3 regions of the Rahnella sp. RcJ3 genome follow, and region 2 is predicted to be linked to each of the others. Evidence: predicted binding sites of a transcription regulator. Region 2 holds the regulator's gene; each other region holds the start of a gene.
The links. The regulator LexA, encoded in region 2, represses DNA repair genes until DNA is damaged. The targets are predictions, from matches to a motif close to TNCTGTATGTACATACAGNA.

Region 1 (6,839 bases), on a different contig from region 2:
GTTAAAAGTTAATCAGGAAAGTCATCATGGAAGATTTACAGAACGTCTACAGAACACCCGAAACCTTTGTCGAGGAGCTATGTTCAATGTCAAAATCACCCTCTAAAGTGACCAAGAAAAGCGAGTCAAAATCGGTAAGCCGCGCCCCCGCCACGGGCATTGAATCTTCACAGCCAGGCCTGGGGGATCTTGCGCCCGGCGATCGTATTTATCAGCCTTCGCCACAACCGACACCGCCAGGAAAAGAACCGACAGCGTCCGGCAGTGCGAAGAGTCCGGAAAATACCAATGCTAAACTCGATGCATTAGAACGCCACCGCAAAAATGGTGAAAAACAGCCGCTGACCACCAATCAGGGCACCAAAATCTCTGATGATCAGAACTCGCTGAAAGCCGGAAATCGTGGCCCGACACTGCTTGAAGATTTCATTCTCCGTGAAAAAATTACTCACTTCGACCATGAGCGCATTCCCGAACGTATCGTTCATGCGCGGGGCGCTGCGGCGCACGGTTATTTCCAGCCCTATCGCAGTATGAAGGCGGTGACCAAAGCCAGCTTCCTGTCTGATCCTGAAAAGAAAACGCCGGTATTTGTGCGTTTCTCTACCGTTCAGGGTTCCCGTGGTTCGGCAGATACCGTGCGTGATATCCGCGGCTGGGCGACCAAGTTTTATACCGATGAAGGCATTTACGACCTGGTCGGTAACAATACACCGGTGTTCTTTATTCAGGATGCCCATAAATTCCCTGATTTTGTGCATGCGGTAAAACCCGAACCGCATAACGAAATCCCGCAGGGAGCGAGTGCGCACGATTCCTTCTGGGATTACGTGTCCCTGCAACCGGAAACCCTGCATAACGTGTTCTGGGCGATGTCTGACCGGGGCATTCCGCGCAGTTACCGCACGATGGAAGGTTTTGGCATCCATACTTTCCGTTTCGTGAATGCAAAAGGCAAAGCCACTTTTGTGCGTTTCCACTGGAAACCGCTGGCCGGAAAAGCCTCTCTGTTATGGGATGAAGCGCAGAAACTGGCCGGGAAAGATGCCGATTTCCACCGCCGTGATTTGTGGGAAGCCATCGAAGCCGGAGATTATCCGGAATACGAACTGGGTGTGCAGTTGATCCCTGAAGAAGATGAATTCAAATTTGATTTCGACCTGCTCGACCCGACCAAACTCATCCCTGAAAAACTGGTGCCGGTAGAACTGATCGGCAAAATGGTGCTCAACCGTAACCCCGATAATTTCTTTGCTGAAACCGAGCAAGCCGCGTTCCACCCGGGGCACATTGTGCCGGGCATAGATTTCACCAATGATCCGCTGTTGCAGGGGCGACTGTTCTCTTACACCGACACGCAAATCAGTCGTCTGGGCGGGCCTAATTTCCATGAAATTCCGATTAACCGGCCGACGTGCCCTTTCCATAACTTCCAGCGTGACGGCATGCACCGTCAGGACATTGATACGAATCCGGCGAACTACGAGCCGAATTCCATCAACAATAACTGGCCGAGGGAAACACCTCCGGCAGCGTCCGGCGGTGGCTTTGAAAGTTATCCTGAACGGGTTGATGCAGAAAAAATCCGTCAGCGCAGTCCGTCATTTGCCGAATATTATGCCCATCCGCGCCTGTTCTGGCTGAGCCAGACAACAGCGGAGCAGGATCATATTATCGGCGCTTTCTCATTTGAATTATCGAAGGTGGCGCGGCCGTATATCCGCGAGCGGGTCGTGGATCTGTTAGCGCATGTTGATCAGACGCTGGCGCAGAAAGTGGCGAAAAATCTGGGTATTACCCTTTCCGCTGACACCCTGAAGATCAAACCGCCGAAGCCCGTGAATGGGCTGAAAAATGATCCGTCGCTGAGTTTGTATGCCAGCGGTAAAGGCACGATCAAAGGGCGGCAGGTGGCGATATTGCTGGGTGAAGGTGTGAATGCGGCGGATGTTCTGGAAACCTTACAGGCACTTCAGGCCGCTGGCGTTCACCCTAAGCTGCTGGCCAGTCACTTAGGGAGTGTGACTGCCGATGATGGTTCTACGTTGCCGGTTGATGCGACGTTTGCCGGATCGCCTTCCATCACCGTTGATGCAGTGATTGTTCCGCATGGGCATATCGACGCACTGCTGATGAATGGCGATGCACGGCATTATGTGCTCGAAGCCTACAAACACCTGAAAGTGGTGGGGCTAAGTGGCGATGCACGCCGCTTCAAATCGCTGCTGGGGCTGACGGACGATGTGCCGGAAGAGGGCGTTGTGGAAGGTGAAAAAGCAGAAGGAGCGTTGCTGAAGGCGTTTCTGAAAGACATGCTCAAACACCGGATCTGGTCGCGCAGTGCGGCGGCAGATGCCGTTCCTGCCTGATTAACTGTAACTGATAAACAGGCAATCCCCGGCAGCGGAGATTGCCTGTTTAAAATTCCCTCACCCTCCTTATTTTGTGACTTGAATCACAAAATAAATGTATGTGAAATTCCCGTTGTTACATCATAGTGACGACCGTCACGAAATAACGTCACAATGTTCAGTACAGTTGCCGGGTGTTCCTCCTGCCAATAAATGACCTTACACACAGAGGAGTTTGTTATGTCTCAGCCTGAAGTTTTCCATCTTGGCCTGGCCAAAAAAGATTTAAACGGCGCGACGCTGGCGATTGTTCCCGGCGACCCTGAGCGCGTGGAAAAAATTGCCAAATTGATGGAGAACCCGGTTCGTCTGGCTTCCCACCGCGAATTTACCTCATGGCGTGCTGAGCTTGATGGCAAATCTGTGATTGTTTGCTCAACCGGTATTGGTGGCCCTTCGACCTCTATTGCGGTTGAAGAACTGGCGCAACTGGGGATCCGTACTTTCCTGCGAGTCGGCACAACTGGCGCTATCCAGCCACACATCAATGTCGGTGACGTTCTGGTCACGACCGCTGCCGTTCGCCTTGATGGCGCGAGCCTGCACTTTGCGCCGATGGAATTCCCTGCAGTAGCCGATTTTGCCTGCACCACCGCGCTGGTTGCGGCGGCAGAAGCCGTGGGTGCCGCGACGCACATTGGCGTTACCGCCTCTTCTGACACCTTCTATCCGGGTCAGGAACGTTATGACACTTACTCTGGCCGTGTTGTCCGTCGCTTCAAAGAATCGATGAAAGAGTGGCAGGAAATGGGCGTCATGAACTACGAAATGGAATCCGCGACTCTGCTGACCATGTGTGCAAGCCAGGGTCTGCGCGCGGGGATGGTGGCGGGTGTTATCGTGAACCGCACGCAGCAGGAAATCCCTAATGCGGAAACCATGAAAAAGACTGAAAGTCATGCGGTGAAGATTGTTGTAGAAGCAGCCCGCAGGCTTATTTAGTCCCTATAAAACTAAAACAACCACATCACATCATCACATCAATGGGCTGCCTCTGGCGGCCCGTTTTTTTGCCCTGCTAAGCAGATCTGTTAAGGTCATGTTAGTAATCCATCTGGAATAATTGATGAACCTCCTCCCGGATCTCTGACAAAAGGAACTGCATTTTTGACTGTTCACGACCTTCTTGAGTACACCACTACCTTCATCCGCGCCCATCAGGTGTGGGCTGCACCGATCGTTTTCTTTCTGGCTTTTGGTGAGTCTCTGGCATTCCTTTCCCTGCTGCTCCCGGCAACGTTTATCTTGCTGGGACTCGGCGCGCTGATCGGCGAAACCGGTATTCCGTTCTGGCCCATCTGGGCCGCCGCCGCCGCAGGCGCTTTCTTGGGAGACTGGCTTTCTTACTGGATTGGTGCCCGTTATCAGGATCGGGTTGGCAATTTCTGGCCTTTCTCCCGCCATCCGCAAATGCTGGTTCGTGGACATGCTTTCTTTGAAAAATGGGGCATGCCCGGGGCTTTCATTGGCCGCTTCTTTGGCCCGCTTCGTGCCGTTGTGCCACTGGTTGCCGGTATCTGCGGTATGCCGCAAAAATATTTCCAGATTGCGAATGTGACGTCTGCACTCATCTGGGCTTTCGGCATCCTGGCGCCAGGTGCTTTCGGCATTCAGTGGCTGAGCCGCTGGTTTTGAATGCTGCTCTCTGTGGCTGGCTATCGCAAGGGGGCAAATACAGAGAAATTCCTTTTTGGAAGACGTCTCGCAAAGGCTCAATGCAACAGAAAATAGACTGGACATCCATACAGCCTGACATTACCTTGGCCGCAAGAGACTTTAAGAGGGAAATCGCGTGGATATCAGCATCCTGACAGCCCTGGGGGCGGGGTTAGTGGGCTTACTCGTAGGTTGGCTTATCGCCAGCCTGCGCCAACAGCAACAGCAGACGGAGTATGAAACGCAGCGCCGTTTGCTGGAACAATCGCTGGAACAGGCTAAAGCGGAAAATGATACGCACAAAAGCGAGCGGCAATCAGGGCAGCAGCAACTGCGTGAGGCTGAACTTGAGCTGCGAAAACTGCATAGCCTGCAGGCGGCCAGTCAGGAAAAATTACAACTGCTTGCCCACTGGCAAAACGAGTGTGAGCAACTGAATCAGGAACTGCGTGCGCAGCGGGAAATCAACAGCGCGCAGGAAGCAGAGTTGCGTGAGGTTTCAACCCGTCTGGATGAAACCCGCATGGCGGCTGAAGAAAAGCAGCGTCTGCTGATTAACAGCGAACAGCGCCTGAGCAGCCAGTTTGAAAATCTGGCTAACCGGATTTTCGAACAAAATGGCCGCCGTGCCGACGAACAGAACAAGCAAAGTCTCGACAAGTTACTGTTGCCGTTGCGCGAGCAACTGGATGGTTTCCGTCGTCAGGTGCAGGACAGCTTTGGGCAGGAAGCCCGTGAACGCCATACGCTGGCGCATGAGATCCGCAATCTGCAGCAACTGAATGTGGAGATGGCCCGTGAAGCCGTCAACCTGACCAAGGCACTGAAAGGTGACAACAAAACGCAGGGCAACTGGGGGGAAGTGGTGCTGAGCCGCGTGCTCGAGGCTTCCGGTTTACGTGAAGGGCATGAGTACCAGACTCAGGTCAGCGTGCAGGTTGACAGCAACAGCCGGATGCAACCCGATGTGGTCGTCAGGTTACCGCAGAATAAAGACGTAGTGATTGATGCCAAAATGACCCTGGTCGCGTATGAGCGCTATTTCAACAGCGAGGATGACAGCGAGCGGGAAGCGGCGCTCAATGAACATATTGCCTCGGTTCGCGGACATATCCGCCTGCTCGGGCGCAAAGATTACCAGCAACTTCCCGGTCTGCGCAGCCTCGATTATGTGCTGATGTTTATCCCTGTTGAGCCCGCTTTTCTGCTGGCTATCGACCGTGAGCCAGAATTGATTAGCGAAGCGCTCCGGCACAATATTATGCTGGTCAGCCCGACGACCCTGCTGGTGGCGCTGCGAACGATCAGTAACTTGTGGCGCTATGAGCATCAGAGTCAGAACGCCAAACGTATCGCCGACCGCGCGGCACGTCTTTACGACAAACTGCGGCTGTTTGTGGATGACATGGAGTCGATGGGACAAAGTCTCGACAAAGCGCAGGGAAGTTATCGATCCGCGATGAATAAACTCTCGCAAGGCCGTGGTAATCTTATCGGACAGGTGGAAAGTTTCCGCGCGCTGGGTGTTGAAGTTAAACGGCCTATCAGTCCGTCTCTGGCTGAAATAGCGAAAGCGGAAAATGAACCTGAAGACACCGCATCTCTGCCCGATACCTCTGATGCGGAAGAAGAACAGACGCTGAACCCGGGTGAGTTAACTCCCCACCAGCAGACATAGCGGGTCAGAGGGCCTGCACTGTATTTGTGATTCAATGCATGAATTTTTGCAATATGTTGAATCACCATCGGTGATGGGGCTTTCGAACGGGTTCTGATACACTTCTCCCCAAGAGTTCGACTGAAAAAGCAGGCATAAATAATGGAAAAGCAGACGCCGGAAACCACCCATTTTGGTTTTCGTACAGTAGCCAAAGATGAAAAACAGGAAATGGTGGCAGAAGTCTTCCATTCCGTTGCGGCAAAATATGATTTGATGAATGATCTGATGTCTTTCGGTATTCATCGCATCTGGAAACGCTTCACTATTGATTGCAGCGGTGTCCGTCAGGGACAACGTGTGCTGGATCTGGCCGGTGGTACGGGCGATCTGACCGCAAAATTTTCCCGTCTGGTGGGTGAGAAAGGCGAAGTCGTGCTGGCGGATATCAATGATTCCATGCTGAAGATGGGCCGCGAAAAGCTGCGCAATCTTGGCATCGTCGGCAACGTCAGCTACGTTCAGGCGAATGCCGAGGCTCTGCCGTTCCCGGATAACTATTTTGACTGTATCACCATCTCTTTCGGTCTGCGTAACGTGACTGAAAAAGAGAAGGCGCTGCGTTCCATGTTCCGCGTACTCAAGCCGGGCGGGCGTCTGCTGGTACTGGAATTCTCCAAACCGGTGCTGAAGCCGCTGAGCAAAGCTTACGACACCTATTCCTTCCATATTTTACCGCGTATTGGCGAGCTGGTTGCACACGATGCCGAAAGCTACCGGTATCTGGCTGAATCAATCCGTATGCATCCGGATCAGGAAACACTGAAAGGAATGATGGCGGACGCAGGTTTTGAAAATGTGACTTATCACAACCTGACTGGCGGCATTGTGGCGTTACATCGGGGTTTCAAATTCTGATATGAGTATGCCGATGTTGTTAACGCCGTTACTGACTGCCGCTATCGAGACGCCGCTTAATTACCTGCTTTTCAGAGATCGCAGCATGAAGGCGGCGCGGACACGTCTGGCCGGTAAAGTTCTGCGTGTTGAATTGCAGGAACTGAGTACACCACTGACGTTTGTGTTCAGTGAACAGAAAATTGATGTGCTCGGGC
Region 2 (6,839 bases):
TTTTTATGCCTGCGCCACCACTTCCTGCGGCTGAGCAACCATCTGCAACGCCTGTTCGACCACATCAATGCCCGCGCCGGCTTTATGCGCATTCTCACTCAGATGACGACGGAACTGACGCGCGCCCGGCACCCCCTGGAACAGACCAAGAATATGGCGGGTGATGTGACCGAGGTAAGTACCTTTGCTCAGTTCCGCTTCGATATACGGATACAGCGCTCGGATAATATCCGGCCCGGTTTTCAGCGGCGCATCAGAGCCGAACAGCTCGCGATCCACATTCAGCAACAGGCCCGGATTCTGGTAAGCCTCACGCCCCACCATCACGCCATCCATATATTGCAGGTGCGTTTTGGCTTCTTCGAGGGTTTTGATACCGCCGTTAATTGCCAGGGTCAGGTGCGGGAAATCACGCTTGAGCTGATATACGCGCGGGTAATCCAGCGGCGGAATTTCACGATTTTCTTTCGGACTGAGGCCCGAAAGCCAGGCTTTACGCGCATGAATAATGAAGGTATCGCAACCGCCGTTTTCTGAAACCTGACGGATGAAATCACACAGAAATTCGTAGCTGTCCTGATCGTCAATACCGATTCGCGTTTTAACCGTGACCGGAATTGAGACTACGTCGCGCATGGCTTTGATGCAGTCAGCCACCAGCGACGCCTGACCCATCAGACAGGCACCAAACATGCCGTTCTGCACGCGATCTGACGGGCAACCGACGTTGAGGTTAATTTCGTCATAACCACGTTCTTCCGCCCGTTTTGCGCAATGCGCCAGATCAGCCGGATTGCTGCCACCAAGCTGCAAAGACACCGGATGTTCTGCATCGCCAAACCCGAGATAATCCCCTTTGCCGTGAATAATGGCGCCGGTCGTGACCATTTCGGTATACAGCAACGTCTGGCCGGTCATCAGCCGGTGAAAATGGCGGCAGTGGCGATCGGTCCAGTCGAGCATCGGCGCAACGGAAAAACGCTGGGCGGAAAAGGGAGTGGTCTGGGGCATTACGTGTTGAGTTTCTGACATCGGCCTGACATTCGCTGAAGGGGTTCGTGACGCTCCCCCCGCTTCGCGCCAGAGGGAAGGTAATCGCTGATTATACCACAGAACAAAGATTCGGCATCTTGTGCCGCTGAGCAGGCGGATGCCGACGTTGCATCACATCTGAATGGCGCATAATTCGTCGTTTTGGTGCAAGCATGATAAAATCATCGGTGGTCGCATGATGTGGCCTATTCATTCCAATCTGCGCTCAGAGACCGTTGCTATGACCCTGAATAATCCGGAAAAATTACTTTCACAAGCTGAAGAACTTTGCCAGCAGCGCAATGTTCGCCTGACGCCTCAGCGGCTGGAAGTACTGCGCCTGATGACGCAACAACCCGGTGCGATCAGCGCCTATGACTTGCTGGATCTATTGCGCGTAAGCGAACCTCAGGCGAAACCACCGACCGTTTACCGGGCGCTGGATTTTCTGCTGGAACAGGGATTTATTCACCGTGTTGAATCCGCAAACAGCTATGTTCTCTGCCATCATTTTGAAGAGCCGAGCCATACTTCTGCGCTGTTTATCTGCGACCGCTGCGGGTTAGTTACCGAAAAAACCACCGACGGCATTGAAGAGCGTCTGGCAAAACTGTCATTAGAATCCGGATTTGAGCTTCGCCATTCCGTCGTTGAAGCGCATGGCTTATGTGCAGAATGCAAAGTAGTAGAAACCTGCGACAGCCATGACCATTGCGATCACGACCACAGTATTGTGGTGAAAAAACGCTGAATGATCGGGTTTTAAGGTTTTGAAGGTGACTCGTAAGAGGAGGATGTTTTGTACAGAGAAGAGGTTGGGTACATCCGTGTACCCGTATCCTGAAGCGTTCCGGGTAGGAGCAGCTAAATCTCAGGATACGTCACTGGCACGCGAGGGGGAGTCGCGTCTTACCAGTGATATTTGTTTTTGGTTTCCCATTCATTGAGCTCTTTCTCGGCCTGATCTTTTTGATAGCCGTAACGCTCCTGAATTTTACCGACTAACTGATCACGTTTACCTTCAACCACTGTCAGGTCGTCATCAGTCAGTTTGCCCCATTGTTCTTTCACTTTCCCTTTGAACTGCTTCCAGTTACCGTCGGCTTGGTCCTTATTCATAAAATATCTCCTGTTACCTTGGGTTTTATGAACTGCATTTCGTCTTGCAGCTCGTCCTTAACACTTTAAAGGTTAGTAGAGAATCTCGATTAATCCTCCCTAAACAGGGATAAAAACCACTATTAGGATTAATCTAAAGCATGAAATAACGACAAAGCTGCGCTTATTTCTTTGAAAATAGCTGAAAAATCAGTGCGACGGAGACGAAAACCATGTGTCATGCCGCCAGTAACGACGCCATATCCAGCCCAGTGAAATCCCGCGTAACCCGAGGAATACCGTCAGCGCCAGCCACAACGCATGATTGCCCAGCAGCGGTAAAGTGAACAATGTCAGCCCGAACCCCAGCGCCGCCACCAGCATGCTGTTTCGCATATCCCGCCCACGCGTTGCGCCGATAAACATGCCATCAAGCAAATAGCACCAGACAGCCACCAGCGGCAGTATAATTTGCCAGCCAAGATATCGGTCCGCCAGCTCACGCAATTCCGGTAATGATGTCAGCGCATCAATGATCGCCCCACCCGCCAGCGCGTAAACCAGAGCAAAAAACAGCGCAACCAGCCCGGCCTGACGACACGCGGCATGCCAGACATTCAGCAGTTTTTCGCGGTTGCGGGCACCGAATGCCTCACCGGAATGCGCTTCGATAGCATAAGCAAAACCGTCAAGTGCAAACGCGGTAAATGTCAGCAGGTTCATCAACACGGCGTTGACCGCCACAATGTGGCTGCCCAGCCGCGCGCCCAGAACGGTCAGCGATGCAAAGCAAAGCTGCAACAGTAATGAGCGCAGCATGATGTCGCGGTTAAGCCCGAGAAGACGGCGCAAATTACCACGCCACGCGGAGGTGATTTCTGCGCCGGTGATACCGCGTCGTTTCATCACCCGCCAGACGAAATACAGCCCGATGAGTAGCGTGAAATACTCGGAGCTTGCCGTCGCCATGGCTGCGCCACGCACGTTCCAGCCCAGCCCGATCACCAGCCACAGATCCAGAATGATATTCAGCAAATTCCCGGCAATCAGCAAAATCACCGGCCCGCGAACGTACTGAATGCCGAGCAACCACCCGAGGATCACCAGATTCGCCAGTGAAGCCGGGGCGCTGAACCAGCGGATTTCGATAAACAGCCTCGCCTGTTCAAGCACGGGCTGGCTGCCGCCGACAATGTGAAACGCCAGCTCCATCAGCGGATGACGGAATACCACAATAATGACGCCCGCCAGTACAGCCAGAAGGAAGGGTTGTACAAAAGCACGCGCCAGAAGCTGATTATCTTTCGCGCCCAGCGCCTGAGCGGTCATGCCGGTGGTACTCATCCGCAGAAACAGTAAGAGCATAAAAAGGAAAGTGGTGATCATCGAACCCACAGCCACGCCGCCGAGATAATCCGGGCTGTCGAGATGACCGATCACTGCGGTATCCACCAGGCCGAGGAGTGGCACCGTGATATTGGAAAAAATCATCGGCAATGCCAGCATCCAGAGCGCTTTATCGGCAGGGCTTAAAAAGGTGTTTTTGAGTGTGTGTCGCAGGGAATGATGTTGCATAGAGAATCTCATGCCGGAGGTTCAGGTTATGCCTGTAAATGACATCGCCCCGAAAGGGGCGATGATGAGAGAAACGCATTTCTCTTTGAATTCACATGGATGCCAGAGGCGGCCGCCATCCATATTCAATTAGTTTTAGTCTTGTCTATCTGACACAGCAATTTCTGACTTAGTCATATCTGACCGAGTAATTCGAGTTATATCAAGGCGGCAACTAAGCGAACGCCGGGAGCATACACAAATATGTGACCGGGGTTCGCGAAGGCAGCCAACGCAGAGATAGCTCGAAGTACGAAGGTCAGATCCAGTCGCCGTTGCGGATAACACCTACGGCTAAGCCTTCAATGCTGAAATTCTGCTCGCGCAAATCCACCACGATCGGCTGAAACTCGCTGTTCTCTGGCAATAACTGCACCACACTGCCTTGTTTTTTCAGGCGTTTCACGGTGACCTCATCATCGATACGGGCCACCACAACCTGACCATTACGCACGTCTTGCGTTTTATGCACGGCCAGCAGATCGCCGTCAAGGATACCAATATCACGCATCGACATACCGCTGACACGCAGCAGGAAATCGGCGCTCGGCTTAAACATTGCCGGATCGATCTGATAGTGCCCTTCGATATGTTGCTGCGCCAGCAGCGGTTCACCGGCGGCAACGCGGCCAATCAGCGGTAAACCTTCTTCTTCTTCCATCAGCAGACGAATGCCGCGTGATGCACCGGAAACAATCTCAATAACACCTTTACGCGCCAGCGCTTTAAGATGCTCTTCCGCCGCATTGGGAGAACGGAACCCCAGACGTGATGCAATCTCTGCGCGGGTTGGTGGCATACCGGTGGTGGAGATATGATCGCGAATAAGGTCGTAGACCTCTTGTTGTCTGGTCGTTAAAGCTTTCATTCCGCCCCCTGGTTGTTTATACAGTCTTGCTGTGAGTATATACAGCTAAACGGTCAATGAAAACCTAAGATTGAATAAAAACAGGGCATAACGTTGATTCCTGGAATGCAGATTCCAAATCAGAACCATCGCGACCAAAAGATGCTGACCCAGACAAAAATCGCCAATATGATGGTCAGAAGTACGGCAGCAGAGCCGATATCTTTTGCGCGACCGGAAAGCACATGAAACTCAGGCCCGATGCGGTCTATTGCACATTCCACCGCGCTGTTGAGCAACTCCGTGACACAGACCAGCACGACGGATCCCACCAGCAGGATACGTTCAATGGTGCTGACATCAAGCCAGAAAGATAGCAAAATTAACGGGATAGCGACGCTGGCCTCCTGGCGAAATGCCGCTTCGTTTTGCCATGCCGCTTTGAATCCTTTCCAGGAATAGCCGGCCGCTTTATAAATTCGGGTAAATCCGGTGACTTGGTTCGCCATTTCGGGTACTGATCCTTAGAGTGTTTGCAGCATTTTAGCTTTTATATGACCACAGATCTCCACGGATCTTTCTGGTATCCTTGCGGCGAAATTGCTAACAAGAGGCTTCACGTTTTTATGTCAGGTTGGCGTAGACTTTATTACACATTATTGAATTTACCACTCTCATTGCTGGTAAAGAGCAAGGTCATACCTTCAGATCCGGTTACCGAGTTGCATTTAGACCCGACGCGGCCGATTTTGTACGTATTACCTTATAATTCCAAAGCCGATTTGCTGACGTTGCGTGCGCAATGTCTGGCGCAGAATCTGCCTGATCCTCTTATTCCGCTGGAAATTGACGGAACCCTGCTACCAAGCCATGTCTTTATAGCCGAAGGCCCGCGCGTATTCTCTTATTACACGCCGAAGCAGGAGTCCGTAAAGCTGTTCCACGACTACCTTGATTTGCACCGCAATAATCCGGATTTAGACATTCAGATGTTGCCGGTGTCGGTAATGTTTGGTCGTGCACCGGGCCGTGAAGGTCAGGACGACACGCCGCATCTGCGCGTGCTGAACGGTATCCAGAAATTTTTCGCTGTGCTGTGGCTGGGGCGGGACAGTTTCGTCCGTTTCTCCAATACCGTTTCCCTGCGTTATATGGCGACGGAACACGGCACAGATAAGACGATTGCTCAAAAACTGGCACGTGTGGCGCGGATGCATTTCTCCCGTCAGCGTCTGGCTGCGGTTGGTCCGCGCCTTCCGGCACGTCAGGATTTATTCAATAAATTGCTGGCCTCAAAAGCCATTGAGAAAGCGATTGAAGACGAAGCCCGCAGCAAGAAAATTTCCCACGAAAAAGCCCAACAAAACGCCATCGCCCTGATGGAAGAGATTGCCGCTGACTTCTCTTATGAAGCCGTGCGCCTCTCTGACCGTGTGCTGAGCTGGACGTGGAACCGTTTGTACAAAGGCATCAACGTTAATAATGCCGAGCGTGTACGCCAGTTAGCGCTGGACGGTCAGGAAATTGTGTATGTGCCTTGCCACCGCAGCCACATGGACTATCTGCTGCTGTCTTACGTGCTCTATCATCAGGGTCTGGTACCGCCGCATATTGCCGCCGGTATCAACCTGAATTTCTGGCCGGCTGGCCCGATTTTCCGCCGTCTGGGTGCGTTCTTTATTCGTCGAACCTTTAAAGGCAACAAGCTCTATTCGACGGTTTTCCGTGAATATCTGGGCGAACTGTTCAGCCGCGGTTATTCGGTGGAATACTTTGTGGAAGGGGGGCGTTCGCGAACCGGGCGTCTGCTGGAGCCGAAAACGGGCACGCTGGCCATGACCATTCAGGCCATGCTGCGCGGCGGTTCACGTCCGATTACGCTGGTACCGATTTACATCGGTTATGAGCACGTCATGGAAGTGGGTACGTACGCGAAAGAATTACGCGGTGCGACCAAAGAGAAAGAAAGCCTGACACAGATGCTGAACGGGCTGCGCAAGCTGCGTAACCTCGGCCAGGGTTACGTGAACTTCGGTGAGCCGCTGCATCTGACCACTTACCTGAACCAGAACGTGCCAACCTGGCGTGAAGCCATCGACCCGATCGAAGCACAACGTCCAAGCTGGCTGACGCCGACAGTGCAGGATTTGGCAGAACAGATCATGGTGCGCATCAACAATTCAGCGGCAGCCAATGCCATGAACTTGTGTTGTACCGCGCTGCTGGCCTCCCGTCAGCGTTCACTGAC
Region 3 (6,839 bases), on a different contig from region 2:
TTTTTCTTACCTTTAACGCACCCTGCTGCACGTCATATACCCTGCCATTCAAAGACATAACACATTCCCATAGCAATTTTTTTAAGGGCGAGTCTGTTTCTATTTATTGTTTTAACCAGAACAGCTCGAAATGAGAATGTGAATAGTAATTATTAACATTAACCCTGTCGCGCAGAGGATTCATCTTAATAAGTAACAAATTATGAATGCAAAAAAATTCAGAGGAAAATAAGAACCCGGCGAAGAACTTCACCGGGTTTAATGATGAGGCAAATTGCTTTACGTCCGCACCAAAGCCCGCGACTTATCCAGCAGGAAAGGCCGCAGGTAACCGACAGTATTGGAAAGCAGAATCACGTCCTCGGAAAGGCGAATACTCAGCACGTCCGTCAGGTATTTTTTACGGGTGACCATACGCTGCCAGACCTCCGGGAACTGCGTTTCCAGCTCTTTTCGCAGTGATTCATCTGCCAGCCCTACCGTATCTTCGATGCTGCTGCCACCATAGCCGGGTAATGACGGAATAATATCAATCTGAAACAACATGCCACTTTCAAACGGGATCACTGAGCCACCGTATACCGGAGAACACAGCCACTCCTCATCTGCAACCAGATGACCGGGATTGAGATGCCAGTGATAGATGCTCTGTGGCAGCGTTTGCTCAACAAGCTGATAAAGCTCACCGCCGGTCAGCCCGATACGCAGTGCTTCAAGCCAGGTTACTACCGTGTGGTAATAGGGTATCGCAAGCCGCTGCAACCAGTCCGAAACCTCTTCCGGTAATTCATTTTCCGCCGCTACCACATACGCCGCACGGCTGGTGAGGCCTCCTTTGTATCCGGTGGTGAGCGAAAACTTATCGCCACGCCGGATAGTTTTGTCGGAAGGATACAGATTCGCATGGGCGAAACGCTCACCCGTCGCGGCAATCATAATCACGTTCCCGTGCTGGCCTTCTCCTGCCAGTAACTGACCGATTTCTTTTTCTGATTTGCCGGGTGCAATCGTATCCAGCGCCGCAAGCACCTGAGTGGAGGCCAGGTTGGCGCCGTATTCATAAAACGCCACTTCATTAGCGGTATTAATCCGCCGCGCACCGTTTTCTGGCGAGGTAAACAGACCGGTGGCGTTTACCACATCTCCAGCCACGCCCGCGGCCTTTCGGACTGCGTCGAGGATAAACGCGGGCACATCAAAGGTGGTTTTATCCGTGACAGGGTCACATCTGAACAGTTTCCAGCCTGCGATGCCAACGTGCTGCGCGTCAGCAATACCGGCAGATTTAAGCAAATCGTGCAGCGGCTGATGATGTTTCATCGGCTGGTTGGGCAGGGAAAACAACGGCGCATGCAGGCAGCGACCCGCGTTGCGCGCATGGGGAACCAGTTTCAGATTTTCATTCCCCATAACATAAGTCAGCTCACCGGTCGCGCGCACCACCAGCAAGGCTTCTTCAAAGCGCGGGATAAAACCCGCAAGATATTCGAAATTGCCGCCGTGTTCTTTGTCGGCATAAATCACCAGGCTGTCGAGCTGATGCTGTTGCATCGCGTGAAGGATATGACGCAGGCGTGACGCCATGGCTTCATCGGATAATACCGGAGTGGAAATGTGAGGGTAAGTCGCGGGAGCCGGGAGGGTTTTCAGTGAATACTCATGTTCAGCTTTCATTGCCTGTCCTTTTGCATGGCGGGGGGAAAGAGGATTATGCCCCAAACGGCCTCTTAAGGCCGCATTCACCGGACAGGGAACTCTGCTAAATTTAAGGTAATTCCCTGCTGTTGCTGCCTGACGAGGTTAATAACGATGGTTACCGAGAGTGATAAGGGCAAAGACCTCAGTCAGGCTACCGCTGAGCTATTTGCCGAGCTTATTCCCTATCTCCAGTTCCGTACTGTCCCCGCGGGCTCGCGCTTCCATCTGTATGAGAGGGGGGAATTTTATTGTTATTTCATTCGCAAAGGCTGGTTTAAAACCTTTCATAACGACGAACCTGTGCTGATAGGTACGTTGTCAGTGCCGGGCATCATTGGTATTGGCGGTGCGGTGCCCTCAGAGGCCAGAATGTTTATTCAGGCGCAGGATGAATCTGAGATTGCCGTCTCCACCGTGGCGGAGATGCATGCCCTGATTGATCGTCTGGAGTTGTGGGAGCCAATGGCAAAGCACTTTTTCAGGATGACCAACAATCTCTATGTCAAAAGCACAATGCTGACGGCACCAACATCCTATGAAATTCTGCGCCACCAGCTCATGGAACTCATGAAAGAACCGCCGGAAATACGCGAAAATATTCCTGCTGCCCATTACATTCAGCTTAAGACGCACCTTTCACGCAGCACGATCATGAAAGTGCTTTCACAATTGAAACAGGGGGGATATGTGAGGCTGCACAACGGTATTCTGAAAGAAGTGATCCGTTTGCCACTGAAATACTGAGCGTGGTATCAGGGGGGAAGAAAGCGTGCCGTTACGCACGCTGTTCTCTCAGTTACGCGGCTTTTACCGCACGGACTTTTTTGGCCGTGGCAGGTTTTTCGGCAACATTTTCTTCGGCAGCATTTTCTTCAGCAGCCACGTTTTCTGCGACCACTTCTTCTGCTTCTGCTTCTGCTGGCGTTTCAGCGGCGGGCTGGTGTGCGATTTCTGCTTCCGGCAATTTGCTGGTGCGCAGAATATGCTGGACGGTGTCTTTCTGCTCGGCGAGGTGAAGTGCAATGTTTTCCGCCAGTGCTTCATCCATCCCGATATTGCTCTGTAACAGCCATTCAGTAAAAGCATCCGCCATGTCCAGCATCTTGTCGTAAGCGTCTGCTTCTTTCTTATTGGCAAAAGTCATTTTCTCTTCACCTTTTCTGACCACAACAAATTTTGTTTCAACAGCCATGATTCGCTCCTTATACTGTAATTATATACAGCATACCAATAATCAGTGCAGGATACATCATCCGGCCTGATTTTTATAGTGCGGCGCGTCAAAGGCCGGGCACATACCCTGGCAACTATAACGCGGGTGAATTTCTCAGCGTTAGCCGGTAAGGTAGAAAACGACCTGTTTTCAACGAACTTGTGAGGTTCCCGTGACAAACCTGAAAGCTGTATGCAACTGGACCAAAGACACTTATCTGATCACTACCGACTTTCAAAAACTGGATATTCCGGCAATTCACGCCTACCTGACCCGGTCAAGCTGGGCGCCGGGCATTGACGAACAGACGGTGCGCGCTGGCGCAGAAAACAGCCTGAACTTCGGGTTGTTCGACGACGGAAAACAGATCGGTTACGCCCGCTTTATCACGGACTACGCCACCTTTGCTTACCTGTGTGATGTCTATGTGCTGGAAGATTATCAGGGAAAAAATCTGGGCGCATGGCTGATCGAATGTGTGCAGTCGCATCCGGTCACAGCAAAACTTCGCCGGATGGCACTCTTTACTTCTACCGCGCCGTGGTTGTATCAAAAGTTTGGTTACACACCGGTTAACGAACCTGACTACACCTGGGTCATCACCCGGCCAGGAATTTACCTGAACAAAGACGGGTAGTTCAGGCTTTCCTGAACGCACGGCTGGAAACAGAAACTGAATTCTGGTCAGGGTCTTTCGCATTGGTGAACTTATCGCCGTCGGCCTGATGGCGCGGGCCACATTCCGGACCGTTCTATATACAGGCAGCGGCTTTGAGATTTTCAGTCACCATCCGCACAAAGTTATCGCGAATGACATCTTCATTCCGGGCGTCCCATGCAATCCCCACCTGCCAGCGCGTCGCAGGGCCGGTGAGCGGAAGTATTTTCAGCTCCGGCGGCGCAATATGCACGACGCTTTCGGGTAGCAACGCCACGCCGATCCCGGCCGCTACCAGTGCGACAATAGTCTGGATATCCTCCGCCCGTTGAACCGATGAAACATGAAACAGATTCTCCTGTAAAAAACGGTCTGTCTGCGCATTCAGCCCCCCCGCCCGCTCAGTATACAAACGCAGTAACGGACGGTTCCTGAGCCTTTCACTCATATCCTCGCCGTTATCTTCAGACACCACCAGCACCAGTTTATCCTCAAACAGCGCGTGGTAACTGAGCGGTGCAGGCGGCGGGACACGCACAAAACCAATGTGCAGTTCCCCGCGTTGCAGCATGTCGTATTGCTGCGCGGAAGGCAGATCTTCCAGCGTGATATCCACGCCGGGATATGCTGCGCGGAATTTCGCAATACATTGTGGCGCCAGGATGAAACTCGACAGGCCGAATCCTGCCGCCAGCAGCCCTTCTCCCCCCTTTTCAACCTGGCTGGCATGTTGCATAAACGCGGCCATTTGTCGCAATACTTTCTCCGCTTCCGGCAAAAGCCGCTGGCCTGCGGCTGTCAGCGCACTGCCGTGTCGTCCGCGGGCAAAAAGCGCCACGTTCAGCGTCGATTCCAGCAGATTGATCTGTTTGGTGAGTGCCGGTTGTGAAACGGAAAGCGTCTGCGCTGCCTGCGCATAATTCCCTTTTTCAGCCAGTGTGACAAAAGCCCTGAGCAAACGTGTGTTCACTTTATATATTCCATTGGGTTATCAGATTTGGAAATCATTTCATTATAAAGTTATCAGTCGCATTGCTCTAATACCAGCGTCAACCGAAATCCCTGAAGACGTATGGAGAAGATCATGTCGGACCCCAAAACACTCAAAGCAGCGGTCATTCAATTTCAGCATCAGGCGGGTAACAAAAAATATAACCTGTTAATTATGGAGCGTTTTATCGAAAAAGCGGCTATTGAAGGCGTCAATATTTTGGCCTTTCCGGAAATGTGTATCACCGGTTACTGGCACGTGCCCAAACTCGATGCTGCTGGCGTTCAGGCACTGGCGGAGCCAGCCGACACCGGCCCCTCTGTTGCGCTGATCCGCTCGCTGGCCGTGAAACATCAGATGCTGATTGGCGCCGGATTTATCGAACGTGCCGCTGACGGGCGTCTGTATAATGCCTACGCCGCCTGCATGCCTGACGGTTCGTTACACATCCACCGCAAAATGCACGCCTTTGAGCATGAGGCTTTCAGTTGCGGCGACAGTTATACCGTGTTCGGCACCCCCTGGGGCGTGAAGGTCGGGATCCTCATCTGCTGGGACAACAATCTGGTGGAAAATGCCCGTGCCACCGCCCTGCTGGGTGCAGATATTTTACTGGCACCGCATCAGACCGGCGGCACACATTCACGCAGCCCGCACGGCATGAAACCGATACCGCTGGCATTGTGGCAGCAGCGTGCTGAACGCAAAGAAGAGATTACCGCAGCGTTTAAAGGTCCCAGCGGCCGGGAATGGCTGATGCGCTGGTTGCCCTCACGCGCTCACGATAACGGCATGTTTATTTTGTTCAGTAACGGCGTCGGTGCGGATGATGATGAAGTACGCACCGGTAACGCGATGATCCTCGACCCTTATGGCCGGATCGTCGATGAAACCTGGGTTGCTGCGGATGCGATGGTCAGCGCGGATCTGGATTTATCGCTGATCCCGATGAGTACCGGCAGACGCTGGATGGCAGGCCGCAGACCCGATTTGTATCATATTCTGACTGAATATCAGGGCTATGAGCGGGATGCAATGACTGCACGTTTTTCTGAGGAATTACCGGGGATCCCAAAACGCTAAATCACCGTGGATTGATGAAGCGAAAAAGGCTCCTTGCGGAGCCTTATTCCTGATCCAACAGCGATGTGCCATATGAATTATCGATGGTACACAGCCAGCGACCGTCCGGTTCATGGCGGAAAACATAGGTGGCACGGCGGGTAGTGGTCACCTTTCCGCCCTGTCCGTCGGGAAAATGCAGCACCGTTTCCATGATCACCAGCGCATCCTCTGCCCCTTCAATCACCTGCATTTCGCCCTGTTCTACCACCAGCTGATCCTGAAAATAATCCGAGATGGCGATAAAGGCTTTGCGGATGTCGGTTTTGCCGCGGGCAATCATGCCCGGTTTAATTACCAGCGCCGCCTCTTCGGCATAATGCGCCATCAGTGCGTCAAAATCCCTGACGGATATGGCTTTGTCACAGGCTTCGATAACCTGGCGGATCGGGTGTGTACTCATCCGTTAATGTCCTTTTGCTGAGTTCCAGAGTAAAGAGATGCCCGCCAGAAATAACATGATGTCGATCAGGCGGTTGAATGATGACTCTGACATCTTAATAACAAATTTTTTGCCAATAAGCATCCCTGTCGTCAGTGTGCCACCCACCAGCAAGCCGCTCAAAAACACCGGCCACGGCATTGCACCAATCACGCTGAACGCTGAGGCTTTGGCGAAATAAATCGCGAACGAAGCGGCAGCCTCGGTGGAAAGCAGCGCACCTTTCACCAGCCCGTAACCGGCGAAAACCGGAATGGTCAGCGGGCCGGTTGAAAATACCACACCGGTCAGAAACCCTGTCAGCGCGCCTGCCATCGCCAGTTGCGCGCTGCTGAGGGTAAAAGCCCGGTAACGGGCGTAATGACGCAAGGGGATCAGCAACAAGAAGAACGCGCCGATACACATATTCGACAGCGTGGCGGGCATTTCCCACAGGGTATTTGCGCCGAGAACGGCGGCGGGAATGCCGGGCATGGCGTACAGCAAAAATGCCCGAATGTTGATGTCTTTGCGCCAGAGAAGCACGCGGGAGATGTTGCCGACAATAGCGGCAATCGCCATCACCGGAATCGCAGTTTTCGGGCCGAAAGTATACGTCAGCGCCGGCAACAGCATGATGGAACCGCCGGTGCCGACAACACCGCTGATCACACCCGCCAGTATGCCCGTCAGAGCAATCACCACATACATCACGTCACATTTCCTTTTCTCAGGG

Region 1: the regulator LexA is predicted to act here: its motif matches at 4,142-4,161, upstream of rmuC (DNA recombination protein RmuC).
Region 3: the regulator LexA is predicted to act here: its motif matches at 2,904-2,923, upstream of DXU84_RS07735 (YebG family protein).

Annotation. Positions count from the first base shown of each region.
Region 1 covers NZ_QSNX01000025.1:16,555-23,393, reverse strand. Annotated here, with positions in the region: gene katE (catalase HPII) at 87-2,369, shown strand; gene udp (uridine phosphorylase) at 2,592-3,353, shown strand; gene DXU84_RS22245 (DedA family protein) at 3,519-4,046, shown strand; gene rmuC (DNA recombination protein RmuC) at 4,204-5,745, shown strand; gene ubiE (bifunctional demethylmenaquinone methyltransferase/2-methoxy-6-polyprenyl-1,4-benzoquinol methylase UbiE) at 5,887-6,642, shown strand; gene DXU84_RS22230 (SCP2 domain-containing protein) at 6,656-6,839, shown strand, end outside.
Region 2 covers NZ_QSNX01000010.1:192,473-199,311, forward strand. Annotated here, with positions in the region: gene dusA (tRNA dihydrouridine(20/20a) synthase DusA) at 4-1,011, opposite strand; gene zur (zinc uptake transcriptional repressor Zur) at 1,274-1,783, shown strand; gene DXU84_RS15145 (CsbD family protein) at 1,942-2,151, opposite strand; gene dinF (MATE family efflux transporter DinF) at 2,341-3,705, opposite strand; gene lexA (transcriptional repressor LexA) at 4,004-4,612, opposite strand; gene DXU84_RS15160 (diacylglycerol kinase) at 4,732-5,100, opposite strand; gene plsB (glycerol-3-phosphate 1-O-acyltransferase PlsB) at 5,218-6,839, shown strand, end outside.
Region 3 covers NZ_QSNX01000004.1:281,780-288,618, forward strand. Annotated here, with positions in the region: gene fhuE (ferric-rhodotorulic acid/ferric-coprogen receptor FhuE) at 1-58, opposite strand, end outside; gene DXU84_RS07725 (Xaa-Pro peptidase family protein) at 280-1,674, opposite strand; gene DXU84_RS07730 (helix-turn-helix domain-containing protein) at 1,810-2,442, shown strand; gene DXU84_RS07735 (YebG family protein) at 2,495-2,890, opposite strand; gene DXU84_RS07740 (GNAT family N-acetyltransferase) at 3,084-3,548, shown strand; gene DXU84_RS07745 (LysR family transcriptional regulator) at 3,664-4,539, opposite strand; gene DXU84_RS07750 (nitrilase family protein) at 4,654-5,643, shown strand; gene DXU84_RS07755 (SgcJ/EcaC family oxidoreductase) at 5,687-6,085, opposite strand; gene DXU84_RS07760 (sulfite exporter TauE/SafE family protein) at 6,089-6,814, opposite strand.